DNA from 4 places in the Vibrio sp. VB16 genome. Region 3 is predicted to be linked to each of the others. Evidence: predicted binding sites of a transcription regulator. Region 3 holds the regulator's gene; each other region holds the start of a gene.
The links. The regulator CRP, encoded in region 3, controls carbon source genes, mostly activating them, when cyclic AMP is high. The targets are predictions, from matches to a motif close to TGTGANNNNNNTCACA.

Region 1 (8,215 bases), 970 kb from region 3:
TAAACTCGAATTCATTGAACTCCGCGATAGCGCCAGGCAACAGTGGCAACGTGGTTGGTCTTTTGGCACTCTCTTCGGTATAACCAGCCATAAACAGCCCTACAGGGCCCGCGGTACACAATACTAAGTCAACCCAATCCAACGCCTTGTCTGCTGCTAACAGAGGGTCTGCATTACCGGTGAGCGCCTCGGCTTCGTCTTCGTTCATCGCAACAACTGACACATGGTCGTTTAAAAACTGTTGCCAAAACAGTGGGTCATCTTGAATAACAAACTTTGTACCAAGCGTAAGCACCACAGGGACATGATATTTTTTGGCGTACTCTATCGCTCGCATTGTTGCATCCGGCATCGGGTCGCCTTCTTTACAACGGACCAAATACGCCGTTAACACCAAAGCAGAAGCATTTTCAAAAATCGATTCAGGGATACTATCTGGACGCAGCTGATTCATCTGTCCTTCACTTATAGCGAAGGTTCGTTCACCGTTGTCCGATATCAACGCAAAACAGCGTCCAATCGCGCCAGTGACTGATTGAAGGTAGTTAAGATCCATACGGCTAGAGGTATTACACAAATAGCGATACCCATAGCTGCCGATTTCAATGTCTTTGCTCATCACACCCAACAGGGTCGATTTGTCATCAGCAAGAACGGAATAATTATGTAGCGTATTTCCTATCGTTCCACCCGCAAACTCATTGCTTATCAGTTCATCGCGTTTTAGTTGCTGATAAAGTGCCTCCGCTGTTTCGTCATCAATAACCAGCGAATGACCTTTACTGAGACCATATTTTTCGATGAAATGATCGGGCACTCGAGCTTCGATATCCACTAATGTTTGATCAATCCCAATGATATGCGTTCTTGTCATCCTTTTATTAGTTTGTACTTGAGTCACTAAAGGATCGCGCGCATTAACGGGAAAGTAGTGTTTAGATTTGCGTTGACCGGGAAATTTCATAGAAAGGTTCTGCTGCTAGTAAGGGCGTATGTCCAATTCTAGCCTTTGTTATTTATAACAGCAATATGACGGTAAAAAGCAAACGTTTCCGTATTAGGAATAATATTCAGACAATAAAAAACCGCCAATAACAAATTATTGACGGTTTGGTATAAATGGAGGATTATTCTTGGTCAATCATCCATCTACGGAATTCTTTACGCTCGGCTTTAGAGGCTTTTAGATACCAAGCTTTTAGTTGATCGAGGTTAACACTGCTGCCAGATAAACTTCCTTTTGCAGCGCTCTCATTCCCAACAGAACTTCCTGCCGCAGCGGTTGTTGCTGCAACTGCTGCTAATTCCGCTTTCGCGGTAATTTCAGCCTCGCTACCGAAGAAGATGGCGTTGTTCTCGTTGTGCTCTACAACAAGTTCATCAACATCTTGGTACGGCATAAAGCCATCTTTGCCTTCGAGTTTCTGGTAGGTATATTCTACATCCCCATTCGAATCGACCAATCTCATTTTTGGTACGCCTTCAAAATGTCGAGTTGCCCACTCATAATTGTTCATTTGAGGTGCAATAATTTCTAAGTCTTGTCCATTGGTTTCAAACATCATTATGAATGGGGCAGAGTCAAACACTTTCTTACTTGAACCTTTTCCGAGCCGCGCAGATACTTTTACTACCACCTGAGTAAACCCATCCTTTAACTCGTAGGGGCCACTCCAAGATTCAGGTTCTTGTTCATTTATTACCAAAACCCGTATATTTTTACCTGGAATCAACTCAGCTGACGATACTGCACCTGATAGCACTAAACCAATTAGCACATAGAATATGCGTTTCATATTATTCCTTAATTTATTCAAACACTAAAATTGTCATTCCGCTTCATGATACCGATTCTAAGTAGTAGAGCCAAGCCCATAGACGGTATTTATTCACGCAATAAAAAAACCACCCTACGGGTGGTTTTTTTGGATTCTATTTGAAACTAGAGTTTCAGATTAGAATTCTACTTTAGCGCCTACAGCATAGCCAACTTCGCTATCGTCTACGTCGTTGCCGCCAATTTCAGCGTAAAGCGTTGTAGCTGGAGCAATTGCGTAACCTGCGTTAACGAAGTAGTTAGTAACGTCGTCAGAACCAGCTGCTTCAGGGTCAACTAAATCAACACCTGCAGAAAGTGTTACTTTCTCGATAGTGTAGTCACCTGTTAGTGCGATTACGCTGCCTGAATCTTCTACGTCGTAGTAGCCAAGACCGATGTTAGCAGCAGAGAATGCGTAGCTAGCTTCTAAAGCAAAAGTATCTTGTTCAGCTTTGTTTGAAGTACCGTAGTAACCCATTAGGTTAAAGCCAGCCATTGTAAGTCCAGCTTTAATGTCTGCAAGATCAGGTTTTGTGTCATCAGAACGTTGGTCATCACGGTATGCAGCTGATACGTAGAACATGTCGCTAGAGTAATCCCAACGTACAGTTTCGTCGCCACAAACGTCAGCTTGGTCAACTGTAGAAGTAACACCGAACTGGAAGTCATTACCAAGACCTAGATCATCACCGATGCTACATAGGTCACCAACTTTGAAAGAACCAGCAGATGCAGTGTAGAATGCAAAGTAAACATCACCCATAGCTGAGCTACCGCCCTGAGTAGTATTGTCAGTGTCACCTTGGAATTCCCAGTAACCACCAACAGAAAGCTCATCACTTACTGCGTAGCGAACATCAAATTTGATGTCAGCATCTTGGATTTGCTGCTCAACATGAGAACCGTCGTCAGTACCTTTAACATAAACAACTTCTAGGTCGCCGCCGATGTTAACTGTAGCGCCGTCTTTGTTGTAAACTTCGATGCTTGCGTTAGCTGCCGTTGACGCAAGAAGTACTGATAATGCTAATAGAGTCTTTTTCATAGTAAACCACTGCCTTTTCTTAAGAAAATTTAGGAAATCCTTTTTTGGTTTCCTTTTTTTTATTTTATTGGTGACAACGTTTTACCAAATTGGCTATCCGTCATCACCACTAAATTTCGAACCTAGATTGCAAAAGAAATCGCCTTATGTCAAACACCTAAAAAAATAAAAATAAAAATACATAAATTATTATAAAACAATAGGTTAGGATTAATTTCATTTGGTAAAGTAATTATTTACTCCACCATTCGCGCTAAAATCAAACCTATTCCGATAGGATGGATATGGTTAATAATATCGATTACAATTAAATAATAGGTCATTAGCAGCATTAAATGCCTATTAAATAGCAGTAAAAAGATATTTATATTACATCATGTTCTCCTAACGTAGCATCCAAGAAGGTTCAGTTTTTTTTTGTGAGCTTGATCCAGTTTTAGTTATAAAAGAACTAAATTTGTGATTCAAATCTCCTGATAAACACGATAAATAGCCAATAAAAATAAATTCTTATCTAAATGAAATGGGTAATAATAACGTCACATTAATATGCTTCGTGATAGTACTCACATATTCTCGAGCAATAGAGCGCAGGACTTTGCTGTGCTAGACTGCGCCATTCTCAAAAGTTGGCCGTGTTATGCATAATCCTAAAGTCCAAAAATCGATTCGCGATAGCTATCAAAACCTACAACACCAATTAGATGATTTCGTCCCTAGACGAGCACAAAACTATTTGGTTGCAGAAATAGCGAAAACGTTGTCAGGGGACTACCATAAAAAAAATCGTATAATAGTGGCGGAAGCGGGAACGGGAATAGGCAAGTCCCTCGCCTATTTGATGGCAGCGATCCCATGCGCAGTGTTAAACAATCGAAAGATAGTTATCTCTACTGCAACTGTGGCGCTGCAAGAACAACTTTTAGACAAAGACTTACCTCTTTTTAGACGCATTACCAATTTAGAGTTCTCATTTATCCTCGCAAAAGGCAGACAGCGTTATTGTTGTGCAGAAAAACTGGCCACAGCGTGCGGCGCAGATGGCGGACAACTGGCTATTTTTGAAATCAAACCAAAGAAAAAAGACATTGAATTGCTAGAAACCATGCATCATGCGCTGATGGAAGGTAAGTGGGACGGTGATAGAGATGCGTGGCCAAAGCCGATTAAGGATGAACTTTGGCTGACCATTGTCAGCGATAAGCATAGCTGCAATAACGGCTTACCTGTCCATAGAGGATGTCCATTTCAAAAAGCGCGCGCTGAACTTGACAAGAATGACGTTATTATCGCTAACCATAGTTTGGTCATGGCGGATATCGAGCTTGGAGGCGGCGTTATTCTTTCGGAACCTGACAATACTATTTATATCTTCGATGAAGCCCACCACCTACCGAAAGTGGCGAGAGACCATTCGTCTGCCGCCGCCAGTTTGAAAGGTGCGGCCATTTGGTTAGAAAAACTGAATCAGTCTTCGAGCAAATTTACCAGCTTGGCCGATGAAAAGCGCGTCAATCGCTTTCGTAATGAATTACAAGACTCAGTGCAAGAACTAGTGCCAGCTTTAACACAATTAAGTAAACAGTTTGATGCGACTCAATTCGAAGACAAAGCCTATCGATTTGAACACGGCGACTTACCTCAATGGTTAGAACTGCAATCCAAGGAACTGAAACTTTTGTCGGGTAAGGCCAGCCTGGCCCTTGGAAAAATAGCCGACCTTATAGCCGAAAGGCTTAAAGACGGTGAGCTTTCTAATAAAATTGCAGAACCGACACTAGCGGAAATCGGCTTTTATAGTCAACGATTAGAAAACTTGGCTAAGGTCTGGCATTTAATGGCCGAACCTAAAAAAGAAAAGGGCGCCCCATTAGTTAAATGGCTAGAGCTAAGCCCAGATAGAGAGGGAGACTTCATTGTAAACGTTTCACCGTTGGAAGTCGGCTGGCAATTAGATCAACAAATATGGAGTCGATGTGTCGGCGCAGTGCTGACTTCGGCCACAATCCGTGCGCTGAACTCTTTTGATTTTTTCTGTCGTCAAGCGGGGGTAAGCGCAAAGAAAGAAGATGGAGTGCAGTTTTTGGCTTTGGCTTCGCCGTTTAATTATCAAGATAATGCTGAGCTACTTATACCCGCGATGAAATATGAACCGCAGGCGCCAGAGTTTACCGACTACGTAGCGGAACTTCTGCCGAGCTTAATAATAGAAGACAAAGCGAACCTAATTCTATTTGCTTCGTACTGGCAGATGAAACAGGTTACCGAAATTGTTTCTGCTCAATTTAAAAAGAAGGGCTGGACGCTGCAAGTTCAGGGACAGTCATCAAGAACAGAGATTCTAAATAGGCATAAAACATTGATACAGTGCGGCAAAACAAGTGTGTTATTTGGTACAAGCAGTTTTTCAGAAGGTCTCGATTTGCCTGGTAACCTGCTTGAGAACCTTATTATTACCAAAATTCCCTTCGCGGTTCCAACCTCGCCAGTGGAGCAAGCCCATTCGGAATATATTGAAAGTCGAGGTGGTAATCCTTTTATGCAGATCTCTGTACCTGAAGCGAGCAAAAAACTCATTCAATCCGTTGGCCGTTTACTGCGTAAAGAGCAAGATTCTGGTAGAGTTATCATTCTTGATCGAAGAGTAGTGAGTAAACGATACGGAAAACTACTGCTCGACGCCTTACCCCCATTTAAACGAACTATTGAGTAAAAATTGCTTAAAGCAATTTGACTAAAGTCAGGTACCGGAATATTTATGGAAATGTTGGAACCAACCATGTTGGTTATTTTGGCTTTGGTTGCATTTGCCGCCGGATTTATTGATGCTGTAGCGGGTGGCGGTGGCATGTTAACCGTACCGGCCTTGCTTTCAATTGGGTTACCACCTCACATTGCTTTGGGGACCAATAAACTTGCGGCAACCTTTGCCTCTTCAACCGCAGCTGTCACTTTTTATCGCAAGCGACTGTTCACTCCAGAGTTATGGAAGCACGCCTTTTATTCGACCTTAATCGGCGCGACAATCGGCACGCTGGTTGTTGATGCGTTGAGCACTGAATGGTTGGAAAAAGCATTGCCCGTGATAATTTTGGCTACCGCTATCTATACTATTTGGCATAAAACGCCCGAGGCGAACGAAAACGTATTACCAAAGCCTTGTAAAAAACTAAATCGAATCCAATGGATACAAGGATTCACCTTAGGGTTTTATGACGGGGTTGCAGGACCCGGAACTGGTGCATTTTGGATAGTCAGCAGCATGGCGATCTATCGTATGAATATACTGCTCTCTTCTGGCCTTTCAAAAGCAATGAACTTTACGAGTAACTTCACATCCCTCGTCACCTTTGCTTTCTTGGGCCACATTAATTGGGTCTTAGGCCTAACCATGGGTGTCTGTCTGATGGCGGGTGCTTTTGTGGGCGCTCACTCCGCCATCCGCTTCGGTGCGAAGTTTATTCGACCCGTGTTTGTTACTGTTGTCAGTATTCTCTCCATTAAACTTGGTTATGATGCGTGGTTTGCCGACTTATAAGGTAACTGAGCACCATTTATAGGATTCGGTATAGCATTACATGAATGAATTCAATCGAATTAAAACCGTTTTAGATGATCTTGCAAACACAGCCAAGAAATTGGATTCCCAACGCGGCGTTCAACCTAGGGTGCTTTTTGACGACAAGTTGTTCCGCTGTCGGTCACGACTGCTCTCACCTTGTGTACAAGAGGCTCTAGCGACATTCAAAACAATACTGGGTAAAAATGAATCACGTGTTAATGGGGAAAAAGCACTCACCCCTAGGCAAGCTGAATACTTGACTGAACAACTGCTCGATCAGATAAGTGCAATATCTCGAGAGATCTCCACCAATCTACACCCAGAACAGCCGTCAACACAGCGTCTGTCACTCAAAGCACTTCAACAGAATCTTATACAACACCAAGAGTGGGAATATCGTCTGCAAACGTTAGTCGATGAAAAACAAAACATAGTCAACACAGCGCCAACCGAAGATAAGCATGCAGCCGAAATCATATTCAATACGGCAAGAGATCGTTTAATTCGTTGCCAACAATCTAGAAAAGAGATAGAAGATCAGATAGCTAAATTAAGGGACTTTATATGACCATTAATACCAACAACGGTATCGACACCGCTCCTGAAGAGATAAAACTGGCAGTGGATCTTATCTATTTGCTAGAAAGTAATGAGGTCAACCCTGCTGTGGCGCTACAGGCGATCAACATAGTCAAACGAGACCTAGAAAAACGCGTCGGACTCATGGGAGATTCATCGGCGTAAAGCCATCCTACGTTATTCAACACCCAAATAGCGACTTAGCTCAACGCCTGTCAGTGCACTAAAACCCCGAATCGCGGTTTCAACGAGCTCGTTAGTCATGAACTCATCAGGGATAATACCGCCTTCTATCCACAGACCATCCAAAACGGCATTACAGGCAATGCTTAACTGACGCAATTCTTTGTCTGTTGTCTCTCTAGACTCTTCAGAAAATACATCGGCTATCAGCTGTTGGATATGGTTCCGTAACAGGTGGTAGGTTTTTTTGTGGCTTTCGCGCATCGGTTGGTTATGAAACAAAAGCTGAAAAAATCCAGCCCATATCGCTATCACCTGCGCATCAATAATGGGCGGTCTAACCGAGGCTTGTACAAACATCGCCAAGCGTTTTTTCGCTGAAGAGTAATGGCCATTCGACCCACGAGCAGCAACGTCAATCAGATTGGTCATATGTTTTTCGTAAGCAGCGATGATCAGTTCATCTTTGCTTTTAAAATGATAACGAATCAGCCCTTGCGTCACTTTCGCCTCTTCTGCAATGGAGCGAACTGTTGCCGCCTTCACGCCGTCAGATGCTATTACCCTAAGGGTCGCATCAACCAGCTCTGTTTTACGGTTGATAGACATCTCTTTTCTTGGTACTCGGCGTTTCTCATTCATCGGATCAACTCGTTCAACATTTCTCGGCGTAGTATAAACAATGACACGGCTAGGTACGCTTATTTATTGCTATTTTCTACATCGTTATCAAATAAAAACACAAGAGCCATTACGAATAGCTCGGATGGCGGCGATCTAAATACCAAAAACCTAAAGTAATTATCCCAGCAATCACCAAATACAACAGAGCTAATAGAATTAAAGGCTCGTACACAATAAATGTCTCCTGTCTGATCCTTGAGAAAACCGCATAGACATCAACAAACGATATCGTCGCCACAAGAGGGGTCGCTTTGAGTTGCAAGATGACCTCACCGTTTAATGTCGGTAGCACTCTTTGTATCGCTCGCGGCAACCAGATTCGTCGAAAGACCATACAAGGGTG
Region 2 (8,215 bases), on a different replicon from region 3:
CGTAAGTTAATATTTCTTACTTACCAAAAAATACCCGCTAAAAGCGGGTATTAGCGAATCCCATTCTATCGGACTCTCGGAAAATGTGGAGTGACTTGATCGATATTTTCTACGAGAAATTGACCTATCTTCCAGCTTCCTGACGCACTTCTGTAAGTCTTCTTGCAATCCTATTCACTTCTTCGCGAGCAAATATGTCATCTAACCCAACAGAAAGCTTGCGACGCCAGTTAGGATATTCATTGACAGTGCCTGGAATATTGACGGGTTTATCCATTTCTAGCCAATCTTCTAGCTGAACACTCAACAAGGTTGAGGAACCAGAAGCAAGGTGAAGCTGCAATGCCTCACTTAGGTGTTGATCCATTGCGACTAAGGTTGCATCTCTTCCTACGCAGTCCGGTAAGCGGCCATGCCAAGCAACACTATTAAGTATCTCTTGCTTGCACTTTAAACGGTCATCAAATAGAACTTCAAGCTGCTTTTCATCTGGATATAAACCAAGTTCTTTGCCCATCTTTAGGTCATCGCAGTGCCAGAAACCACGTAATGTCGGCATATCGTGCGTACAAAGAGCGGACATAGACTGATCTTTGTAATGCGCTGGAGAATAATAACCACCATCCTCCGCGACTTCAAAGAAGAACACCTTGTATGAATGCACACCGGCATCCGCAAGAATATCCACTATCTCATCAGGTACGGTACCTAAATCTTCGCCAATCACTGAGCACTGATGTCGATGCGATTCAAGCGCAAGAATGGCAAGCATATCCTCTACTGGATAGTAGATATAGGCCCCTTCTGTTGCACCTTCACCTTTAGGGATTAACCAGAGACGTAACAGCCCTAATACGTGATCAATTCGAAGTGAACCACAATGCTTCATATTGGCTCGAAGCAGTTTTATATACGCATCGTAACTGGTTTCTTGCAAGACCAGAGGGTTAAGTGGTGGCAGCCCCCAGTTTTGGCCAAGCGGTCCCAATACATCTGGTGGAGCACCGATGCTTGCACCTTGAACGAGAACACCATCGTCTGCCCAAGTTTCAGATCCCGAATCAGCAACACCAACGGCTAAATCACGATAAAGACCAACGGACATACCTTTCTCTTCAGCCAATACTTGCGCTTCATGGATCTGGCTATCTGCCACCCATTGAAGATAAAAATACAGCTGAACTAATTCTTGATTGTCCGCGATAAACTTTTGAACAGCGGCGTTATCAAAATGACGGTACTGTTCAGGGAAAACAGGCCAACCCCAAACCGAAGAATCTTCTTTGTGTAACTTGCTGTGTAACGCATCAAAGGCTGCTTGATGTTTTAGGCTTGCTCCACCTTCTTCAATGAAGGCCAAAAACTCAGCTGCACGCTCACTTTCTTTATCTAAGTGACGTGTTTTAAATTCGTTATAAAGAAGAGGCAAAACACTCATCTTTAGATCAGCAACTTCAGTATAATTAACCCAATGAGCATCGCGAACTCTTTGCAATCGATGTTGGAAGTCCGTGCTGCCAACTTTTTGCTGTGCTTCAACGCTTAATACGAACTCAGGGACTGAACTTACGTCTATGTAAAGCACGTTCAACCAACGACGTGAAGATGGGCTGTACGGGCTAGCACCTTCTGGATTAGCAGGAAACAGCGAGTGAATAGGGTTTAAGCCAACGAAATCACCACCGCGGGACGCCACTTCAGCGACAAGCTGTTTAAGATCCCCAAAATCACCAATACCCCAATTGTGCTGAGTACGCAGAGTATAGAGTTGTACACTCGGCCCCCACATTTTTTTACCCGCTTCGATCTGCTCTTGTTTATAACAAGCCGTTGGGGTCACAATCAATGTCATTTCATAAGGTGTCTTACGGCGTTTACGGCTAACAATCAGCTTGTGATAACCCCAAGCAAGATTCGGCAATTGAAATACCAATGACCCGCCTTCAGCGCGTTCATCTCTAACAATTTGAGATTGTAAATACCCTTCAAGTACTTCGCCTTGCTCTGTTTCCAAACGCCAGCTAAATTCGCTTTCGCGTGCACTGACGCCTAAGTTCAAACTCACTTCAACAGGTTGATCACTACCACGAACAACAAGCACAGAATCTAATACATCTTTCTTATGCTTTTTTTCGGCAGATTTGAGTAACTTTTCATCACTCGATGTATCGTAACCTAGAGACGCAAGCAGTCGACGGATGGTTTCGTCTTTAACGGTCGCATCTTCTCCCCATGCACTGACATAACTATCTGCAATTCTAGCTATTTCAGCGACTTGTTTTAGTGCTGATTGTTGTTTCATTATTTTCTCCGAAGCTGCATTAGCATCTTCATTTCAGTAGGGGTACGCAATAGATACCAAATCCAGTAGAAGTCTTTGTCCAACAACTCAACAAGATGAAAACGGCTAATGGATTGGGTATCAAAGCCAAGATAATCTCTACCTTGGCTTTGATCTTATAACTAGCGCTTAACGGCTTCTAGTTTCCAGATATTATTTACATAGTCACGAATTGAACGGTCAGAACTGAATTTGCCGACCAGTGCTGTATTCAATATCGCTTTACGTGCCCAACCTTCTTGGTCACGGTACTGTGCGTCCATATCTTCATGTGCTTTCACATAAGAGGAAAAATCAGCAAGACATAGATAAGGGTCACCACCATCTAACAAGCTGTCAAATGTCGCACGAAGCTTGCCGGGTTGGCCTGGTGTGAACTCATCGCTCAGAAGTAGATCCAATGATGCTTTCAATAATGGATCTGAGTTGTAGTAGTCAAATGGGTTATAGCCACTCGCTCGTAGAGCTTCCACACCATCAACATCCAAGCCAAAGATGTAGATATTTTCATCACCTACTTCTTCACGAATCTCCACGTTTGCACCATCCATCGTACCAATAGTTAACGCGCCGTTTAGAGCCATCTTCATGTTGCCTGTACCAGACGCTTCTTTACCTGCGGTAGAGATTTGCTCGGAGACGTCAGCAGCAGGAATAATGATTTCCGCCATGCTTACACGGTAATCTGGGATAAATACAACTTTGAGCTTGTGATTAACACGTTTGTCATTGTTGATCTTCTCTGCCACTTTGTTTGTCGCGTAAATAATCTCTTTAGCAAGGTGGTAACCCGGCGCCGCTTTTGCTGCAAAAAATACAACACGTGGTGCCATATCAAATGTCGGATCGTTCAATAAACGATGATACAAAGATAGAATGTGCAGCAAGTTTAGATGCTGACGTTTGTATTCATGAAGACGCTTAATCTGGACATCAAAGATGGCATTGGTATCAAGTTCAATACCCATGTTTTCTTGTACCCAGTTGGCTAAACGCTGCTTGTTTTCTTTCTTAACAGCCATGTATCGTTTTTGGAACGCTTTATCTTCCGCAAATTCTGCTACTTGTGTCAACTGGTCAAGATCGGCGGGCCACTCTGTACCAATTTTCTCAGAGATTAAGTCCGAAAGGCCTGGGTTACAGAACTTCAACCAACGACGAGGAGTCACACCGTTCGTTACGTTTTGTAGCTTGTTTGGATATAGCTCATTGAACTCAGGGAATAGATCGCGCTTAACCAGTGCAGAGTGAAGAGCCGCAACACCGTTTACCGCGTATGAACCAACAACACATAGATTTGCCATACGCACCATGCGGTGGAAACCTTCTTGGATAATAGAAAGCTTACGTTGTTTTTCAACATCACCTGGCCACTTAGCACGTACATCGGCTAGGAATAGGTGGTTAATCTGATAGATGATTTCCATATGACGAGGAAGAAGACGCTGAATAAGTGATTCACTCCACGTTTCCAGTGCTTCTGGCAATAACGTATGGTTTGTATAAGCAAACGTTTTTGAACAAATAGCCCATGCGGCATCCCAAGAAAGATCACGCTCATCCATCAGAATACGCATCAATTCAGGAATAGCGATCGTTGGATGCGTATCGTTAAGCTGAATGGTCTCATATTTAGGTAAGTCGGCTATTTTATGACCCGCCGCGTCATGACGACGTAGAATGTCTGCCATTGATGCTGCACTGTGGAAATACTGCTGCATTAGACGAAGTGTTTTACCCTTTTCGTGGTTATCGTTTGGATAAAGAACTTTAGTAATGTTACCCGAGTCGATCAGCGCATGCTGTGCTTCAAAGTAATCACCATTGTTAAAACTTTCTAGGGAGAACGGGGCAATTGCACGACATTCCCAAAGGCGCAATGGATAAACCGTATTACTTTCGTAACCGACGATTGGAAGATCCCAAGGCATACCTTGAACTTGCATACCTGGTACCCAACGACGTTTTTCTACACCGTTAACAAACTCAGAATCAACATGGCCATAAAAACCAATTTGCTGTGCATATTCAGGACGAGCAACTTCCCATGGGTAGCCTTCAACACCGCGCCATGCGTCAGGTGCTTCTTTTTGATGACCTTGTTCAAAAGATTGTTTGAATAGACCATATTCATAATGAAGGCCATATCCAATGGTTGGAAATTCTTGAGCTGCACACGAATCCATGAAACATGCAGCAAGACGACCCAAACCACCATTACCTAGTGATGGGTCTCGTTCTTCTTCAAGCAGGTCAGAAAGGTTCTGACCAAGTTCAGTCATCGCGTCTGTAATTTGCCCGTACAAACCCATACTAATCAGGTTATTACCTGTTAGGCGACCGATTAAAAATTCTAGAGAAAGATAGTTAACGCTCTTCGCGTTTTGAATAGCCTTGTCATTTTCCGTTTCTAATAGGTCAAGTGTGGTCAATTCAGCCAATGCGCGTCCCATTGCTAGGTACCAAGCACGAGAGTCAGCGTGTTCTATTGTGGTCGCATAAGTTGCACTTAGATGTTTCTTAACATTAGCTTGGAAAGAGGCTTTATCAAATTTCTTTTGTTGAGTTGGTTTCATAGCGAAATCTCATTAATTATCAATTTATCTGTGGCATATCCTGCATTGACTTAAGTAGCAGAACATCCTCCCATAAACGTGGTATCGGAGGAGGAGTAGTTAGGGCGTAGATACCTACTCCTACACAATTCAAGATCTAAATCACACTACTACGGTTAATTTAATAAACTTAAGTGATTCAGCTCACGTGTACATCTCTTTACCTCAATTAGCCATAAATCGGCTAAAAATGACCTATCGAAAAAAGTAACTAAAATATGTCGATTTGGTCACAAAATAATTAAAGCTTAGAATTGTTTCAGCCGTACTAATATGTACAGATGAAATAATTAATTACATCATATCCTAGTCATTATGTGACAAATGACTCAATTATGGGGCGTAGATGATCATTTACATGCGCTGGGTCATACATATTTGAGAATAGTCATGTACGACAGGGGGACCCTTAACGTAGGATTAACTTAACCGAGAAAAATAGGCGTATAAGTAGCCCTTTTTACTGTCTAAATACCAAGAGCCGGGTGACTCACCCAGTTCAAAATAACTCATTGAATATAAATATGTTGATACCTTCAAAATTAACTAGACCCGGTCGTTTGCATAACGCGATAGTCAGACCACGAGTACTCGATTTACTGCAACAAGCGCCTTTCTATAAGCTTGTACTTTTTCGTTCGCCTGCGGGATACGGCAAAACCACCATGGCTGCCCAGTGGTTGGCAAATAAAAGTGCCGTAGGTTGGTATAGCATAGACGAGAGTGATAACGACCCATCTCGTTTTGTGAACTATTTCATTCAGGCTATCAACAAAGCAACAGAGGGAAAATGTCCCAGTTCGCAAACATTGGCGGAGAGGCGACAGTTCTCCTCACTTCATTCACTCTTTGGCGAAGTTTTTGTTGAACTCTCTGATTATTTCAATGAGTTCTATGTGGTGTTGGATGATTATCATCTTGTCGATTCAGATGAGATCCACGAAGCCATGCGTTTTTTCTTAAAAAACATGCCTGACAACATGACACTTGTTGTCACTAGTAGGAGTACACCACCTTTGGGAACGGCTAACCTAAGGGTTAGAGATCTCATGATCGAAATCGACAATGGTTTACTCGCCTTTGACACCGAAGAAACAACACGTTTTTTTAATCAGCGCGTCTCTGAAGGCATCGATGATGCTACGGCCTCAAACTTACAAACCTACGTCGAAGGTTGGCCTTCGGCTCTGCAATTGATCGCGCTACAAGCACAGCATCATAAGCGGACACTTGCGCAATCAGCAGAATCTGTTTCTCAATTTAACCATGCGCATTTATGGGACTACTTGATTGAAGAGGTCTTTGATTTACTCGATGAAGATACGAAGTATTTTCTGATGCAATGTTCAGTACTAGAGACATTTAATGACGCCTTGGTGACAGACCTCACCGATAGGGAAGATTCCCTCGGCATGATTGAATCACTCAATCGTTTTGGACTCTTTATCTATCACTTAGAAGGTGAGCAAGATTGGTACCGATTCCACCACCTCTTTGGCGAGTTTCTTGCGCATCAAAGAAAAGCACGCATCGCAAATGAAGAAGTTGAGTTGCACCAAAAAGCCGCGGTAGCCTGGCTTAAGTTAGATATTCCATATCAAGCTCTTCGTCATGCTCAAAAGGCAAAAGATGACGCTCTTATTGCTAAGATCATAACCAACTCTGGTTGGAAGATGTTTAATCATGGCGAGCTGATTGTATTGGAAAATGCGATCAATCAATTAGATAAAGACTTTTTGTATAGCAATATGAAGCTATCTCTATTGCGAGCGTGGCTATCTCAGAGCCAGCACCGATACAATAAAGTAGAAGATATGTTAACCATATCTCTTTCCGAGATGAAAAGTAGAAAGATAATTCTCAGCACTAACGACCAAGGTCAAGTAAACGCCTTACTCGCACAAGTTGCGATTAATAAAAATGACCCTGTCCTTGCTCTTGAACTGGCTGAATTGGCATTGAGCCAGTTAGATACAACTATCTATCGTAGCCGGATTGTTGCCACTTCCATTGTTGGTGAAGTTAACCATGTATTGGGTAAATTAGATCGCGCATTGCCTCTGATGCAACAAACCGAGAAACTGGCCCGTCAACATCAATTATATCATCAAGCATTGTGGGCACTGTTACAACAAAGTGAAATATTAGTCGCACAAGGATTTGTACAAGCCGCATTTGAGATGCAAGATAATGCCTTTAAACTCATTGAAGAGCAGAAGCTTCAACAACTGCCTCTCCACGAGTTTCTGCTGCGTTCTAGAGCGCAAATACTCTGGTGTTGGAATCGCTTAGACGAAGCAGAAGAGTGTGCTTACAAAGGGATTGATGTACTAGGAAAGGCCGATCCTAGTAAACATTTACACAGCTATTCTATGTTGGCTCGTATTGCTATTGGCCGAGGTGAACTTGATAAAGCCGCAAGGTTTATCGAACAGATAGAACACCTATTGGAACAGTCAACCTATCACCTAGACTGGACAGCTAACGCATCGCTCTCCTTAATACTTTATTGGCAAGCACGCAACGATGTCGAATCCACGAAGCAATGGTTAATAAAAGCAAATCGACCAGTTGAAGCAAAAAACCACTTTTTGCAGCTGCAATGGCGAAATATTACCAGAGCACAGATCTATGTTGGTCAATATGATGAGGCAAAAATAAGCTTAACATTTTTACAAAATGAAGCCGAAGCTTCAGAACTCATCACCGATATAAACAGAAATCTTATTGTGGATGCTATCCTTGCCATAAAACAGAACGATGATGAACGGGCTAGCGATATGCTTAAAGCCGCATTAAGCATGACAAATCAGACGGGAATGATAGGTAACTTCTTAATTGATGGTGCTTCTATTGACCACCTGCTACAAAAGCTGATGAGTAAATCAACGTTAGGCGATCTCGAAAAACATAGAGCACAACAGCTTGTAAAAGACATATCGAGTAAGCAGCGCAGCCGCTCAATTCATTTTGATGAGGAGTTCATCGACAAGCTTCTTAATCATCCGAATATTCCGGAGTTGGTTAGAACCAGTCCATTAACCCACCGAGAATGGCAGGTATTAGGCTTGATCTACTCTGGTTTCAGTAACGAGCAAATTGCACAAGAGTTAGATGTGGCAGGGACAACAATCAAAACTCACATTCGTAATCTTTATCAAAAGCTGAATATAGCCAATAGAAAAGAAGCAATAGAAACTGCCGAAAATTTGCTCAATCTAATGGGTTATTGATAGAATCGTTCCCATAGTTAGGTGCG
Region 3 (8,215 bases):
CTAGGACCAAAAGGTCGTAACGTGGTACTCGACAAATCTTTTGGTGCACCAACGATTACTAAAGATGGTGTATCTGTAGCGCGTGAGATTGAACTTGAAGACAAGTTCCAAAACATGGGCGCACAAATGGTTAAAGAAGTAGCATCTCAAGCAAATGATGCTGCTGGTGACGGTACAACAACGGCGACAGTACTTGCACAATCTATCATTACTGAAGGTCTTAAGGCCGTTGCTGCGGGTATGAACCCAATGGACCTTAAGCGCGGTATCGACAAAGCGGTTATCGCAGCGGTAGAAGAGTTGAAAGGGCTATCTGTTCCTTGTGCGGACTCTAAGGCTATCGCACAGGTTGCTACTATCTCTGCAAACGCAGATGATACTGTTGGTAACATCATTGCAGAAGCAATGGAAAAAGTTGGCCGTGACGGTGTTATTACCGTTGAAGAAGGTCAAGCGCTTCAAGATGAGCTAGATGTTGTAGAAGGCATGCAATTTGATCGCGGTTATCTATCGCCATATTTCATCACAAACCAAGAAGCGGGTTCGGTTGAACTAGAAAACCCATTCATTCTTCTTATCGACAAGAAAGTGTCTAATATTCGTGAACTACTTACAATATTAGAAGCCGTTGCAAAAGCATCTCGTCCACTGCTTATCATTGCAGAAGATGTAGAGGGTGAAGCATTAGCAACACTCGTTGTAAACAACATGCGTGGTATCGTGAAAGCAGCGGCCGTTAAAGCACCTGGTTTTGGTGATCGCCGTAAATCAATGCTTCAAGATATCGCAGTACTTACTTCTGGTACGGTTATCTCTGAAGAAATTGGTTTAGAACTTGAGAAAGCAACGCTAGAAGACCTTGGTCAAGCTAAGCGCGTTATTATCACTAAAGAGAACACAACGATCATTGACGGCCTTGGTCAAGAAGCAATGATTCAAGGGCGTGTATCTCAAATTCGTCAACAAATCGAAGAAGCAACGTCAGACTACGACAAAGAGAAGCTACAAGAACGTGTCGCGAAACTCGCGGGCGGTGTTGCAGTAATCAAAGTCGGTGCAGCAACTGAAGTTGAAATGAAAGAGAAAAAAGATCGCGTAGAAGATGCACTTCACGCTACTCGCGCAGCCGTTGAAGAAGGCGTTGTTGCTGGTGGTGGTGTTGCACTTATTCGTGCAGCATCGAAAGTCGTTGGCCTTGAAGGTGCTAACGAAGAGCAAAACGTAGGTATTCGCGTTGCACTTCGTGCTATGGAAGCGCCGTTGCGTCAAATCGTTGAAAATGCGGGCGACGAAGATTCTGTTGTTGCTAACAACGTTAAAGCTGGTGAAGGTAGCTACGGCTACAACGCGGCGACAGGCGAATACGGTGATATGATTGCAATGGGTATCCTAGACCCAACTAAAGTAACTCGTAGCGCGCTACAGTTTGCCGCATCGGTTGCTGGTCTTATGATCACAACAGAAGCGATGATTACCGATATGCCAGCTAAAGATTCAGGTGGAATGCCTGATATGGGCGGCATGGGTGGTATGGGTGGCATGCCAGGCATGATGTAAGAAGGATTTGGCTTCTCGTCACTGAATGTCTTGCTCTCAAGTCACACAGTTTAGAGAACCCTAAACCTTGTTATAGTAAAAACCGAAGTTTTATCGCTTCGGTTTTTTTGTGCGTGTAGAAAATGGTTTAATTACTGGTTAGGCTTAATATTAATTATAAATTAGAAGAGAAGTGACGAAGTGCAAAGTATTATCCGAATACGACCATATACCCCAGAGGACGCCTGTACGTTGAGAACGTTGTTTTTTGATACTGTGCGTAGTGTAAATAGAAAGGACTACTCTGAAAGGCAAATAGAAGCTTGGGCATCAGATGAAATTACGCTTGATAGTTGGCAGGCACTTCTGGATAAACTTGTGCCTTTTGTCGCCGAAATTGATAACAGGATAGTGGGTTATGCCGATCTCCAATCTGATGGATTGATTGGCCATTTTTATGTCGATCACAATCATCAAAGTATGGGGATTGCGGGTGCTTTAATGCAACAAATTTTCCAGCAAGGTAATAAAAGCAAAATTCGTCGACTTTATTCGCATGTCAGTATTACTGCGAAACCTTTTTTTGAACACTATGGTTTTAAGGTAGCAGAAGAGCGACAAGTGGATCTCAGAGGGCAAACACTCATTAATTATAGAATGGAACTGCAACTATAAACCAATGCGTATCTTTTCTTATGGCATAAAAAAAGCAGCGTAAACGCTGCTTTTTAATCAATGCTGTTTGTGACGGTATTAACGTGTACCGTAAACGACGATAGTTTTACCGTGAGCAGAAATTAAATTCTGTTCTTCAAGCATCTTAAGAATACGACCAACAGTTTCACGTGAACAACCTACAATCTGACCAATCTCTTGACGAGTGATCTTAATTTGCATGCCGTCTGGATGAGTCATCGCATCTGGTTGTTTTGCTAAGTTCAGAAGTGTTTGAGCAATACGTCCCGTCACATCTAAGAATGCTAAGTCACCAACTTTTTGACTAGTCGTTTGTAGACGGCTTGCCATTTGAGCTGAAAGACGCATTAAAATGTCAGGATTAACTTGAATAAGCTGGCGGAATTTCTTAAACGAAATTTCAGCTACTTCACATGGTGATTTAGCACGAACCCATGCAGTACGCTCTTGATCTTCTTCGAATAGACCTAGCTCACCGATGAAGTCTCCTTGGTTAAGGTAAGAAAGAATCATCTCTTTACCTTCTTCATCCTTGATAAGCACAGCTACAGAGCCTTTCACAATGTAATACAGAGTTTCCGCTTTTTCTCCAGCGTGGATAAGCGTACTTTTGGAAGGATATTTATGAATATGACAATGCGAAAGAAACCACTCTAACGTTGGATCGGTTTGAGGTTTACCAAGAACCATAATTATCTCACTATTATCTGTAGGGCCTGTGCCAGCAGCTTTCCTTTGCTGTGTCCCCGTATTATTGGTGACGTTAGCATAAGATTTTAAATTCATAGCTGCAAGCTACACATGTATATAGGTTAAGAATAGTATCCTTTTTTGCAGTCAATTTCTTGATTTTGATCGCCCTGATTTCCCGTTTCTCTAAGCAAAACTGTGCACATCATCACGGTATCAGAACTAAACTGCATTCAGGCTTAATTTTTAGCCGATTTTCCCAGTTTCTATTAATTGTTGTAGAACCGGTCTGATTATTAATTCCATAGCAAAACTCATTTTTCCTCCTGGAACCACCAGAGTGTTATGGCGAGAAACAAAAGAGCCATCAATCATGGCTAAAAGATAAGGAAAGTCTACATTCTTCATTCCACGTAATCGAATCACGACGAAGCTCTCGTCCAAACTGGGTATCGCTTTCGCATTCAGTGGGTTTGAAGTATCAACAGTCGGAACCCGTTGGAAGTTTATGTGCGTTCGAGAAAACTGAGGGGTAATGTAGTTAAGATAATCATCCATAGAACGAACGATGGAGTCGGTCACGGCTTCTCGTGAATGGCCTCTATCTCGCGTATCTCGTACAAATTTTTGGATCCACTCAAGGTTCACAATGGGGACCATGCCGATTAGCAAGTCAACATGTTGTGAAACATTTATATCACCATCGACAACAGCACCATGCAAGCCTTCATAAAAAAGAACATCGCTATCTTCTGCTAGGTCTTGCCAGGGAGTGAATGTGCCGGGCATCTGATTATAAGGCACGGCCTCATCAAAGGAATGTAAGTATCGTCTTACCTGACCTTGACCTTCATCGCCATACTTTCTAAAAAACTGTTCAAGGGCAGGGAAGTTATTGGCCTCTGCACCAAAGTAACTAATGTGTTTGCCTTGTTCTTTTGCTTTTCGAATTTCAATGTCCATTTCCGGGCGAGTAAATCGGTGAAAACTGTCACCTTCCACCCACGCGGCTTTCACGTCCATCATACTAAACATTTTTCTGAATGCTTCAGATGTCGTCGTTGTTCCTGCGCCAGATGAACCTGTAACTGCGATAATCGGATGTTTTGCTGACATGAGATTCCTTGTCGCTACATTGATGATAATGATGATAATGAAGATATGAAATTAGTGTATGAGATTCTATAAAAAGAATAAACGCTTTACTTTTTGTTATCAGAACTCGCGCTTGAGTTTTATATCGACGGTTTCGTGAAGCTCAGAAAAAACAATCACCGCTTCTCCTGTCTTAAGCTGGGTTCGTACCTGACTGACTTTATCGTCTAAGGTCGTTTCGCTTTGGCCGTAATCTGTCCCTTCTCTTAATACAAACTCTTTGATTAGATTTTCAAGCGTCTCGCTATCTATTTCTTGCCATGGAATGATCATAAAGCCTACTTTTATTCATGATGCGATGTGTTGGTAATATTTGGGTATTGCTTGTTCCAACCAAAAAACGGGTTTAGTCAAGGTTCCGGATAAAAAGCCCACATGACCACCTTGTTTAAAAAGGCGATAGTGTATATTTTTGTTTAATGGAAAGTTTGGTATTACCGCTTGAGTCATAAATGGGTCGTCTTCGGCATGAATGACCTGCAAAGGGATGTTGACCTTATTAATAACATGGATGCCAGAACATTGTTGATAATAATCGTTAGCATTTTTAAACCCATGTAACGGTGCCGTGATCATATCATCGAAGCCATAAAGCGTTTTTAAGGCCTTTAGATCCTGCGTTGAAACGCCAAGTTCCGACACTAGTTGATTCTGTTTCTGTAGCGCATTTTTCTTTAGAGAGGTTAAAAGATAGTTCCGATAAATCTTGGAAAACCCTTGTTCAATTCTTGATGAACATGCTGCTAAGTCAAGAGGTGCAGAGACGACGGTGGCCGCTTCTACTATAGGATCGTCATTGTATTTAGCCAAATAATTAACCAGCATGTTTCCGCCAAGCGATATACCAATGGCGACCTTCGGCTGATCTGGAAACCTGTTTTGTATATGCTCTAAAAAGAAACGAGGGTCCTCGATTTCACCTGAGTGATAGGCTCTCGCTAGCCGATTGGGTCTGCCGCTACAGCCTCGAAAATGCATCATGACAGATAGCCAACCCTGCTGAGAAAAAGCATGCATCAAGCCATTGGCGTATGGACTCTCGAAGCTGCCTTCTAAGCCATGGAAAAGGACAAAAATAGGCTTCTCTTTTGCCGTTGGACTGGTCCAATCTTCACTCCAAGCAAGATCAAGGAAGTCACCGTCTGGTGTTTCTAATGTCTGCCATTTAGCAGAAAAAAGCGGTTGTTTCCGAATCATTCTAGGAATAACAGTCTGTAGGTGAGGATTGGTTAACCCTCTTGCTGCGTTAAACTCGGTCATAAAGTAAAATCACTGATTGGGGTGCTCTCTAATAAGGCCTTCAATTTAATTAGCCCGACTTCTACCTGAGCTTGATCGATTGGTGAACTTAATGCAAGTCGTACGGCAGGAGGCACGTTGGCGGCTGGAGGCGTAAATAGTTCCGCTGACTTTACAATTACACCATTACATGCGGCTTCTTGGACAAAGTCGCTTAAGCGCCAATGGTCTGGCAATGTTAACCAAATGTGGAAGCAGTCGTGTGTGTATTGGAGTTGAAAATCAGATAAATAGATCAGCGCGAGTGTTAGCCTTCCTCTCATTTCAGTCCGGATATAATCTAAGGTATGTTCTAGCTTGTTGGAACGAAGCAGCTCACACGCTAATGCGGTAAGTAATGGGCTAATCATCCAGCTATGGTTTTGCAACGTAATACTAAGGTGTGGGTGCAGTTTAGTGGGGGGTTGAATGTAACCCACGCGTAACCCCGGGGCGAGACATTTGGAGAAAGCACCAATATGAATAACCTGCTCAGGTGCTAAGTTAACCATTGGTGGTGGGGCATCTGCGGGAAGAAGACCATTCACATCGTCTTCTATGACATATAGGTCATGTTGTTTACAGATGTCTAGTATAGCGATACGTCGCTCCAAGGACATGGTTGCTGTTGTAGGATTTTGTAATGTCGGGGTCAGATAGATAAATCGAGCTTGGAATTGCCGGCAAGCCGCCTCAAGCGCATGAGGAATAATTCCCTCTTCATCCATTTCAATACCTTTAACGGTTAGCTGCTTTTGTTTGGCTAAACTAATCAACCCTGGATAGGTAAGTTTTTCCGATAAAATAGTATCTCCCGCACGAGTGAATGCCTCAAATACCATCTGCATCCCATGCTGTGCACCAGAACAAAACAACAATCTGTCTGCGTCAAGTTTAACGCCATGTTCATTTAACCAATCAGCCACAATCTCTCTATGGGAGTCAATGCCCGTTGGTTTTTGATAGATCATAAACTGATTGAGTGCTTGGGGTGATTGAGCAACCTTCTCCATTGCATCTTTCAGCATATCGCTGCGGTCAAACATAGGGGGGATATTGAAGCCGAAATTGCATTCGTTTGAGTCATAGTTATCCCCTTGATCAAATGCCCAGTATGCCTTTTTTTTATCTACTACATAGGTCCCAGCACCGACTCGCGCTTCCACTAAGCCTTTTCGTTCAGCTTCGGAGTAAGCTCGTGTCACTGTACCAACGGTGACGCCTAATTTGTCGGCCAATAGACGATGGGTGGGTAGTTTATCGTTCGCCATTAAATGACCGGATTCAATCTGCTCAGCCAATCGCTCTGCGATTTGTTTGTATTTAGGCATTCTGTTTGTATCGGATAATTGAAAATCTATGATTGTCATGGTGACAATAAATCCTTTGATCTTTAGTTGATGCATTGTTATGGTCATTTTGTACGCAAAAAACGAGAAAATCAACCAATATTTGCAAATTGTACCGATACAATTTGCAAGGGATGAGGAACACTAAATGGAATGGCAATTTTTTATATCAATAGCGATGTTCGCGATTGTAATGACAGGAACTCCGGGACCAAATAACGTTATGTTAACGGCTTCAGGTGCCAACTTTGGATATCGACGATCTTTGCCACATGCCTTTGGTATTGGTGTCGGTTTAATGAGCATGATTCTTTTGTTGGCTTCAGGCCTTGGTCTCATTTTCCAGCAATATCCGGTTATACAAGATGCGATGAAATGGGTAGGTAGCAGTTATTTGTTTTACTTAGCTTGGAAAATAGCCAATGCAAAACCCGTTTCCGAACACGGAGACGAAAGCAGTAAGCCTATGACATTTGTAGAGGCTGCGTTATTTCAATACCTTAACCCGAAAGCATGGATGATGATGGTCACGGCAATAGGGTCGTTTTCTTTGCAGGGTAATGAGTATTGGTGGTCAATATTGGTTATTGCGGTGATTTTTTGGATTACTCAGATACAAACATCATCTATTTGGGTTGGTTTTGGAACATTAATTGGTCGCTGGTTATCAAGCACACTTGCTTGGAGACGATTTAACCTTTGTATGGGATCGTTGACTGCGATTTGTGTTGTGTTTATTTGGTAAAAGTTGGTCCGAAAATAACCTTTTGTTACGTGATTGTATGTGGTTTAGGTTCTCGACGTTCTTCATCCTTATGAGGATGAAGAACGGACAATAAAGAAATGTTTTTACTTTTAATAATCACTCCCCATTTTCTTCATGAGCAGTATTCATAGAATCGAACTAAAACTTCACTAGCATATTTGGTATCAGAAATGGCGGTGTGCTTTTGCTCAAACCCTCTAGTTACCTGTTCTTTCAAACCGGCAAGTGAAAGCCGCATAATGTCCGCTGTAAATTCTGGATGAAACTGAACACCCCAAGTACATTTTCCGATTCTAAAGGCATGGTGAGGCTCAAAATCATTACTAGCCAACAGTGTCGCTGTTTTTGGAAGCGTTATTACTGATTGGAAATGAACGGCATGAGCGGAAAAGTGTGCTGGTAAATGAGCAAAAATAGGATCGTTTTCTGCGGCACTTAGTGTATGTATATCGACAGTGCCTATCTCAAGACCTTTAGGATGGTAACCGACCTCTCCACCCATCGCTTGTGCGATAAGTTGATGACCGAAGCAGATGCCTAGCAAGGGAATCTGGTTGTGAACAAGTTGAGAAATTTCTGTTGAGAGGCGAAGCATCCAGTCTGTTTTTTCTGTCGCCATGGACAAAGAGCCCATAATAATCACACCAGCAATCGTGTCTAAACTGGGGAGTGGGTTCAATATACCGTCGTGAAAAATGATGTCGAGGGTCTGTTTATCTGAAGTAAGTTTTTTTTCTGTAATGGC
Region 4 (8,215 bases), 1.7 Mb from region 3:
TATGCTCAATCTGGAAAACCTCGCTCACGAACATGAAAGCGATGAGAAAAAACTCGCTATTCTAAAGTCCGTGTATAAATATGTTGAACAACTCGTCTCATAAAAATGATATTAACGATACTTAAATACATTGTTTCACTTGCGCTAATCTTATTAGCGCTAGCCATAGGCACTGCGATTCAGCATTGGTTAGCGATCTCTATACCCGGAAGTATAATTGGCATGCTAGTGCTCTTTACCGGAATGGTTTCAGGGCTGATCCCAGCAGAATGGGTAAAACCGAGCGCTAATGTTTTTATCCGATATATGATTTTGCTCTTCATTCCTATCAGTGCTGGGTTAATCGACCATTATCAACTATTAATGGATAACGCATTTCCGATAATCGCCAGCGCAGTAGGTGGCACCGCTATAATGACCGTTTTTCTTGCGCTGATGCTTGAAAAAATCTTGGTGGTTAAGAAATGATCTGGATTGCACTCACTTTCGTCGTATTCTTAGTGGCTCGATTTATTAGTAAGAAGCTTAACCATCCCTTAGCGAACCCCTTATTAATATGCTTACTGATTATTATTCCCATTTTAATTATTTTAGAGATGCCATATGAGGAATATAAACAGCACAACATAATATTCACCTACCTACTGCAACCCGCCGTAGTTGCCCTCGCCTACCCGTTATATGAACAATTTCCAGAAATCAGAAGACATTGGAAAATCATATTTCTCGCTTGTGGCATTGGTAGTGCTTTATCGATGATAACTTCGGCAACCATTGCGGTTTTACTTGGGACGGATATGACTCTGGTCGCAAGCATAATGGGTAAATCTGTTACGACACCCATTGCGATGGAAGTCTCCAGTCACCTAGGTGGGGAGCCTGCAATCGCGGCAATATTGGTATTAATAGTTGGCGTATTCGGTTCCATATTTGCGTACCCGATTTACAGCGTATTAGGGGTTAGTCACCCTATTGCAAAAGGACTAACCATGGGGACAGTCTCCCATGCGTTAGGAACCGCAACTTGCATTGAAAAAGATCAACGAGATGCCGCTTTCAGTTCACTCGCGCTGGTACTTTGTGGTGTAATTACTTCTATTCTCGCACCCATTGTCTACATTTATATAGAATGGCTAAATATTTTAATCAATAAATAGATAAGAGCTCGTGACGGTTCATTTATACTCGCTAGACTTAATGCATGATAAACACCGCTTGTGTTCAGATAGTAAATAGATGAGAGCTCGTGACGGTTCATTTATACTCGCTAGACTTAATGCATGGTAAACACCGCTTGTGTTCAGATAGTAAGTAGATGAGAGCTCGTGACGGTTCATTTATACTCGCTAGACTTAATGCATGGTAAACACCGCTTGTGTTCAGATAGTAAATAGATGAGAGCTCGTGACGGTTCATTTATACTCGCTAGACTTAATGCATGGTAAACACCGCTTGTGTTCAGATAGTAAATAGATGAGAGCTCGTGACGGTTCATTTATACTCGCTAGACTTAATGCATGGTAAACACCGCTTGTGTTCAGATAGTAAATAGATGAGAATGCGCGGTTCATTTTGCCATTGTTTTAGCGTGCATCTTTTTTCATGCTTTCTCCGCTATCTGATTTCCGATTAATTACTGAGAACCGACATATTATGAGTTTTACCTCTTTAGGCTTATCTGCACCTATTCTTAAAGCAATCGAAGAACAAGGTTACGACACTCCTTCCCCAATTCAAGAGCAGGCGATTCCTGCGGTATTAGCGGGAAAAGATGTGATGGCTGCGGCTCAAACAGGCACTGGTAAAACCGCAGGATTTACCCTACCTATTTTAGAAAGGTTAAGTGGAGGCCCACGAGTAAAAGGAAACCACGTCAGAACATTGATTCTTACGCCAACGCGAGAATTAGCGGCGCAGGTTAACGAAAGTGTAGTCAAATACAGTAAACATCTTCCGCTTAGTTCAATGGTCGTATTTGGTGGCGTAAAAATAAATCCACAAATGCAGTCTCTTCGAAAAGGCAGCGACGTGCTCGTTGCTACACCCGGTCGTTTACTCGATTTATATAATCAAAACGCGGTCAAGTTTACTCAAATTGAAGTGCTAGTTCTTGATGAAGCAGACCGAATGCTGGATATGGGCTTTTTCAGAGATATCAAAAAAATCCTAGATTTACTGCCTAATAAGCGTCAAAACCTTCTGTTTTCCGCCACGTTTTCTACCGAAATAAGAGCGTTAGCTAAAGGCTTAGTGAATAACCCTGTAGAAGTATCAGTCAGTCCTGAAAACTCAGCAGCACCATCCGTCGAGCAGTTTGTCTACCCCGTGGACAAATCTAAAAAGTCGGCGCTACTAGTAAAGTTAATCAAAGAAAATGATTGGCAGCAGGTGCTTATTTTTAGTCGCACTAAACACGGTGCCAACCGACTTTCTATGTACCTAGAAAAACAGGGGATTAAATCAGCACCAATTCATGGCAATAAGAGTCAGGGGGCGAGAACCAAAGCGTTAGCAGGATTTAAATCTGGTCAGGTTAGAGCGTTAGTCGCCACAGACATCGCCGCCCGTGGCATTGATATTCCCCAGCTTCCTCAAGTCGTTAATTTTGATTTACCTAATGTTTCTGAAGATTATGTCCATCGAATCGGTCGTACAGGCCGAGCTGGCGAGGTAGGCAAAGCCATTTCACTTGTAACGGCAGAAGAAGCGATAGACCTTTTTGGTATTGAAAAGTTAATTAAAAGTATTATTCCACGCATTGATGTTGAAGGCTTCATACCCGTCGATGTTTTACCAGAATCGAACCTAAATAAAAAACATATTAAGCCTAAAAAACCACGAACTCCGAAGCAAAACCACGCAGACGGACAACGTTCAGGGGACAACGCTCGCGGTAACAAGCCTGCGAGTAAAAATAAGCGTCATTTTGGTGCTAAAAGTTCAGATGGTAGTGGCAGCAACTCTACTTCCAATACGGCAAATAAAGCCCCTTCAAAGCGTAGAAGACCAACGAAGCCAGTATAGGGTCAATTAAGGCAAAAAAAGGATGGGTAACCCCATCCTTTTTTAATTCTTTTAAACTAATTTTGGAACCGACTTTAAATTCGCACGGCGACTCAATAAAGCATTTAGGTAACAAACCACCCACACCTGTTCGTCTAATCTAATCCCAATAACTTTGACATAGATATCCGCCTTTCTTTCAAACACTGCTTTGGCAAAACCTCACTGCTCACTCACCGTTTCACGTCGTATTTGAGTGGATTTTCTAACAAATTGATTGTCCAATGTTGGTTTAAACTATGTGACCTCACTCTATTTATGAAACATCCAAACATATTGCAGTTTAAAACGTGATCTATACCACTGCAATAAGGCTAATGTTGGTTAAAATATTCCACATCAATAAATTAAGGATTAACTATGAACTCTCGATTAGACGCAGCGCTAAACGATACACCTAAGTCAATAGCTGATTATTTAAGAAGTCTATTTAACTCAGAAAATTTCGATGCCACCATTTCTGCGCAACAATTTGAAGAACTCTTAGTACTTTCTGGATTGAGTGACGACGAGCTTCGAATTTGCTTACTTCCATTTGCAGCCGCTTACTCATACGCTCCTATTTCAGAGTTTTATGTTGGTTCTATCGTTCGTGGATTATCAGGAAGACTATACTTCGGCGCAAACATGGAATTTATCGGTGCGCAGATGAGCCAAACCGTACACGCCGAACAGTGTGGTATAAGCCATGCTTGGATGAAAGGTGAAACTGGAATCATAGATATTACCGTTAACTATAGTCCATGTGGTCACTGCCGACAGTTCATGAACGAGTTAACCACAGCCAACGAACTAAAAGTGCAACTGCCTGAACGTGACGAAATGTCGCTTCAGCAATATCTCCCGGATTCATTTGGGCCTGCTGATCTAGATATAGATGCGCGTTTAATGGACGGTAAAACAAGGTCTTATCAAACCCATGAAAGCGACCCTTTGGTGTTAAAGGCGGTTGAGGCACTCAACTACAGTCATGCACCATATTCAGAGAATCATAGTGGCGTTGCTCTAAGGTTAGCTGACGGTTCTGTTTACTTAGGTTCCTATGCAGAGAATGCAGCGTTCAACCCTAGCCTTCCTCCTCTTCAAGTTGCGCTCGCTCAAATTCTTATGGCAGGTAAGTCATTCGAGCAGATTGATACTGCAGCTCTGGCGGAGTTGTCAGCAGGTAAAATAAGTAATCTTGACGGGACTCAGTCAACCTTAGATGCCCTAAACCCCGACATTACGTTTGCTTATATCTCACTATAGACATTATTAATGCCCTAATATATTTAGGGCGTTTTTTTACCTATTTTTCCAAAGCAAACGATTGCGGTTTTTTAAAGATCCAGTATGATTCGCTCAATTTAATTGATAATGAAGGATATACGAATGCTGGGTACTGCTACTCGCGCTGGTGCGACTCGAGTTTTATTATTAGGTTCAGGTGAATTAGGTAAAGAAGTGGCGATAGAATGCCACCGACTTGGCTTAGAGGTTATCGCTTGTGACAGATATGAAGACGCCCCTGCGATGCAAGTAGCACATCGTAGTCATGTGTTCGATATGCTCGATGGTGACGCGCTAAGCGCTGTCATCGCGTTAGAAAAACCAGATTATGTTGTACCAGAGATAGAAGCCATCGCAACGGATACTCTGGTCAAACTCGAAACAAAGGGGCTTAACGTTGTCCCTACAGCAAACGCAACCAAACTAACGATGAACCGTGAAGGTATTCGTCGTTTAGCCTCTGAAGACCTGTCCATTCTAACCTCACCATACAAATTCGCCGATTCACTAGATGATTTTAAGCTCGCAGTAAGGGAAGTTGGCATACCCTGCGTAGTAAAGCCAATAATGAGCTCTTCTGGTAAAGGTCAAAGCATTATTAAAAGTGAAGACGATGTCTTGCAAGCATGGGAATATGCGCAAGATGGAGGCAGAACTGGCGCTGGACGCGTTATCGTTGAGGGCTTCGTTGACTTTGATTATGAAATTACGCTCCTTACCATTAGAGCCGTTGATGGAGTGCATTTTTGTCAGCCAGTTGGCCATCGACAAGAGGATGGCGACTACAGAGAGTCATGGCAACCACAAGCAATGTCAGAGGTCGCGTTAAAAGCGGCTGAATACATCTCAGAGCAGGTTGTCGATGCATTAGGTGGGTACGGCCTATTTGGTGTCGAATTGTTTGTAAAAGGGGATAAGGTTATTTTTAATGAAGTATCCCCTCGCCCGCATGATACCGGTATGGTCACCATGATTTCACAAGAGCTCTCAGAATTTGCGTTACATGTTCGGGCCTTCATTGGAATGCCAATTAATAAGATCATTCAACATGGTCCATCCGCTTCTGCTGTCATTCTGGGGGAAGGGACTTCCGATAACCTTCGTTATGAAGGGCTATGCGATGCGTTGGCGACACCAAAGACGCAGGTAAGGCTGTTTGGTAAACCGAATATTAATGGCCGACGTAGACTTGGTGTAGCCTTAACTCAACGTGAGACATTAGAACAAGCCATTGATGACGCTAAAAAGGCAGCGGAAAAAGTGAAAGTAATCTATTAACCCGCGAGCATAAAGATATTCAATAAGGGCTTTAACACCCCTTATTGAAACCTATCTCTTTATCCATCATCTTCTATCAGCCAAACCAACTCTGCAAATCGGCTCAAGCCCTTTTTCGATATCTTAGGGTGGTTTTCATCTGCTTGATCTCTATTGAGCATAGTTAATTTGTAATCGCTAAACAGTCGTCTTATTTCCGTCTCGTCGACACTAAATGGTGGGCCTGACATTTCAGACTGAACATAATCGAGTGTCACTAATAATAGCCGCCCTCCATTATTGAGCAGTGATTTTAGCCTGTTTACGTACTCTTCTCTCATATCTTCAGGAAGCGCAACTAATGCAGCTCGATCATATATAATATCGACATTACTTACCGACGCCGTAAAAACATCGCCGACATAAATCGATAGCTCATCAAATTGATAAAGCTCATGTGCGGAGTCGAGCCTTACAACGGTTGGTGTATAAAAATGTTCAGAAAAAAATGAACGCACTGCAATATCACTAATTTCAATGCCTTGCACTGCGTCATGTTTAGCGGCAAGCCAGATTAGGTCTTCACTCTTACCACATAGTGGAACCAACACGTTATCCGAAGCGCGAGGGTTGGTTCTATCCCAATATCGAATGAGTAAAGGATTTACATCTTCCAAATGAAAACCAATCTGGTTGGATGCCCATTTTTTGTGCCAAAATTCACTATCTTTCATGATGTCTAATTATAAATAAGAATAAGTCGCATTAATGTCGCTAAATCACTATCAAATTGCAAGAAAAAGAAAGCGGCTAATTAGGTGACACCTTTCACACCAATTGTAAATTTATGCAAAGATTACTTGGTTTTAAGAAAAATGCCCTAAGATACTACCTGTAGCCGATATTTCTACCAGTAACAATTAGATTATCGACTTCAATAGTTAATCCCTTGGACACGATACGACTTAGACTTTTAGTACACCGTTTTACTAAGTGTTTATCGACTCAAGGAGCGTTAATGAACGTTATGCTGCGTACCATCCTCACCCTATTGGTGTTTAGCCGGGCATCTGCATTCGCCTCTGTTGAACCTGTTTCTCAAAGTCAGCAAGAAAAAGAACAAACACAAAGCCAAATTAACCCAAAACTGTTTAAACACAGTTTAAGTGGGCTTTATGGTATATCTTCTATCAAACATGATGCTAGTCAACCCTACTCTGATTTCGATGCTCTATATAGTCAGGCTCAAAAAGCACAGCTTGAATTAGAAACCATATGTATAAGCACCGCTTTATTGACTAATTCTCACGCGATTTCCGTCGGAGTAAAGTCAAGACAACGAGCTGAAACAAAGATAAAAACAGATCTAGCGAACAATGTGAATCAAATTACCGATTTAGCAAGAGCTACTATCGTATCTGACGATATTGAAAGTCTAGTTTCCACTTTCGAGTTACTCGAAAAACAAGCAAATATAATTAGTGTTAAAAATCGCTTTAAAAAACCAGCACCTTCTGGATATCGTGACTTGAATATTCTTGTTGAACTACCAGAGACGAAAATTATAGCGGAAGTGCAGTTGCATCTTGCTGAGATTGCAAAAGTAAAAAGTGGTCCTGAACACGATTTATACAAACAGATTCAGGATATTGAACGCGGTGCATTATCATCAAACCGTGCGATAAGTGAGATTGAAAACGCCAAAATTGAAGGCTTAAGAAGACAATCTTTAGACCTATATCATTATGCTTGGCAACCCTATATCACGACGAATATAAAGGCAGCATAAAACAGAGGCTAAATTCGGATTCTCGAACCCAAGGGAGTCCATTCGTTTTCACTCATGTACTGAGCCCTAGGATTCAGCCCGAACGGAGCACCAGTGCTTTTTTAGAAGGTGATTTTGCAATGGAAAATAAAAAGACCACGCAGCGCGTGGTCTTTTTTATTGGTTACTTCTCGATTTTGATATTTTCAACTCGAGCTTTCAATTTTTGCCCAGGACGGAAGGTAACAACCCGCCGAGCGGAAATTGGTATGTCTTCGCCTGTTTTTGGATTTCGACCAGGTCGTTCACTTTTTTCTCTTAGGTCGAAATTCCCAAATCCGGATAGCTTGACCTGTTCGCCATTTTCAAGAGCTTTACGAATTTCTTCGAAAAACACCTCTACTGTTTCCTTGGCATCACGCTTGCTGTATCCAAGTTTCTCAAACAGGTTCTCAGCCAAATCGGCCTTTGTGAGCGCCATAAAAACTTCCCTCAAAGCTGTATTAAACATTGCTACAATTGTGTAGCGCCAAATTGGATTGTGCTATACCGACATAATTATCGGCGACATCAACAGAAGTGTAAGCCAACCTTATGATTTTCGCCAATTTTTTTCTTTTATTTATTCACTAATAACTCAAATATCAGTAGTAAAGGGAAGGTTTCAATAGGTTCCACTAAGAATATAGCCTCAACAAATGATACATAGGCAGTTTAATTCTCTACTATTTAAAATTTATCAGGATAATACTTCAATTAATTTCGTGCCTTTAAAATTTTAATTTTTTTCAATCAATTCATGATCTTGCATAGGTGTTTTAATACATTTATTGTTAATTTTGATGTCAGCTACTACTA

Region 1: a site for CRP is predicted at 3,420-3,435, ahead of dinG (ATP-dependent DNA helicase DinG). Genes of this name have one in related genera too.
Region 2: a site for CRP is predicted at 5,090-5,105, ahead of IUZ65_RS19935 (glycogen/starch/alpha-glucan phosphorylase). Genes of this name have one in related genera too.
Region 4: a site for CRP is predicted at 3,304-3,319, ahead of cdd (cytidine deaminase). Genes of this name have one in related genera too.

What each region holds. Positions count from the first base shown of each region.
Region 1 covers NZ_CP087590.1:2,394,433-2,402,647, forward strand. The annotation lists gene IUZ65_RS10795 (inosine/guanosine kinase) at 1-964, opposite strand, end outside; gene IUZ65_RS10800 (DUF2057 family protein) at 1,128-1,796, opposite strand; gene IUZ65_RS10805 (porin) at 1,956-2,864, opposite strand; gene dinG (ATP-dependent DNA helicase DinG) at 3,505-5,577, shown strand; gene IUZ65_RS10815 (sulfite exporter TauE/SafE family protein) at 5,623-6,402, shown strand; gene priC (primosomal replication protein PriC) at 6,443-6,994, shown strand; gene rsmS (pleiotropic regulatory protein RsmS) at 6,991-7,170, shown strand; gene IUZ65_RS10830 (TetR/AcrR family transcriptional regulator) at 7,183-7,830, opposite strand; gene IUZ65_RS10835 (ABC transporter permease subunit) at 7,940-8,215, opposite strand, start outside.
Region 2 covers NZ_CP087591.1:768,235-776,449, forward strand. The annotation lists gene malQ (4-alpha-glucanotransferase) at 125-2,302, opposite strand; gene IUZ65_RS19935 (glycogen/starch/alpha-glucan phosphorylase) at 2,464-4,917, opposite strand; gene malT (HTH-type transcriptional regulator MalT) at 5,481-8,189, shown strand.
Region 3 covers NZ_CP087590.1:3,361,271-3,369,485, reverse strand. The annotation lists gene groL (chaperonin GroEL) at 1-1,557, shown strand, start outside; gene IUZ65_RS15345 (GNAT family N-acetyltransferase) at 1,747-2,211, shown strand; gene crp (cAMP-activated global transcriptional regulator CRP) at 2,290-2,922, opposite strand; gene IUZ65_RS15335 (phosphoribulokinase) at 3,169-4,038, opposite strand; gene IUZ65_RS15330 (YheU family protein) at 4,138-4,350, opposite strand; gene IUZ65_RS15325 (hydrolase) at 4,366-5,337, opposite strand; gene IUZ65_RS15320 (aminotransferase-like domain-containing protein) at 5,334-6,725, opposite strand; gene IUZ65_RS15315 (LysE family translocator) at 6,853-7,449, shown strand; gene IUZ65_RS15310 (glutamine amidotransferase) at 7,583-8,215, opposite strand, start outside.
Region 4 covers NZ_CP087590.1:1,693,807-1,702,021, reverse strand. The annotation lists gene sbcB (exodeoxyribonuclease I) at 1-103, shown strand, start outside; gene IUZ65_RS07825 (CidA/LrgA family protein) at 106-468, shown strand; gene IUZ65_RS07820 (LrgB family protein) at 468-1,157, shown strand; gene IUZ65_RS07815 (DEAD/DEAH box helicase) at 1,654-3,024, shown strand; gene cdd (cytidine deaminase) at 3,424-4,311, shown strand; gene purT (formate-dependent phosphoribosylglycinamide formyltransferase) at 4,435-5,610, shown strand; gene IUZ65_RS07800 (thiopurine S-methyltransferase) at 5,670-6,323, opposite strand; gene IUZ65_RS07795 (phosphoribosylglycinamide formyltransferase) at 6,608-7,378, shown strand; gene ihfA (integration host factor subunit alpha) at 7,542-7,838, opposite strand.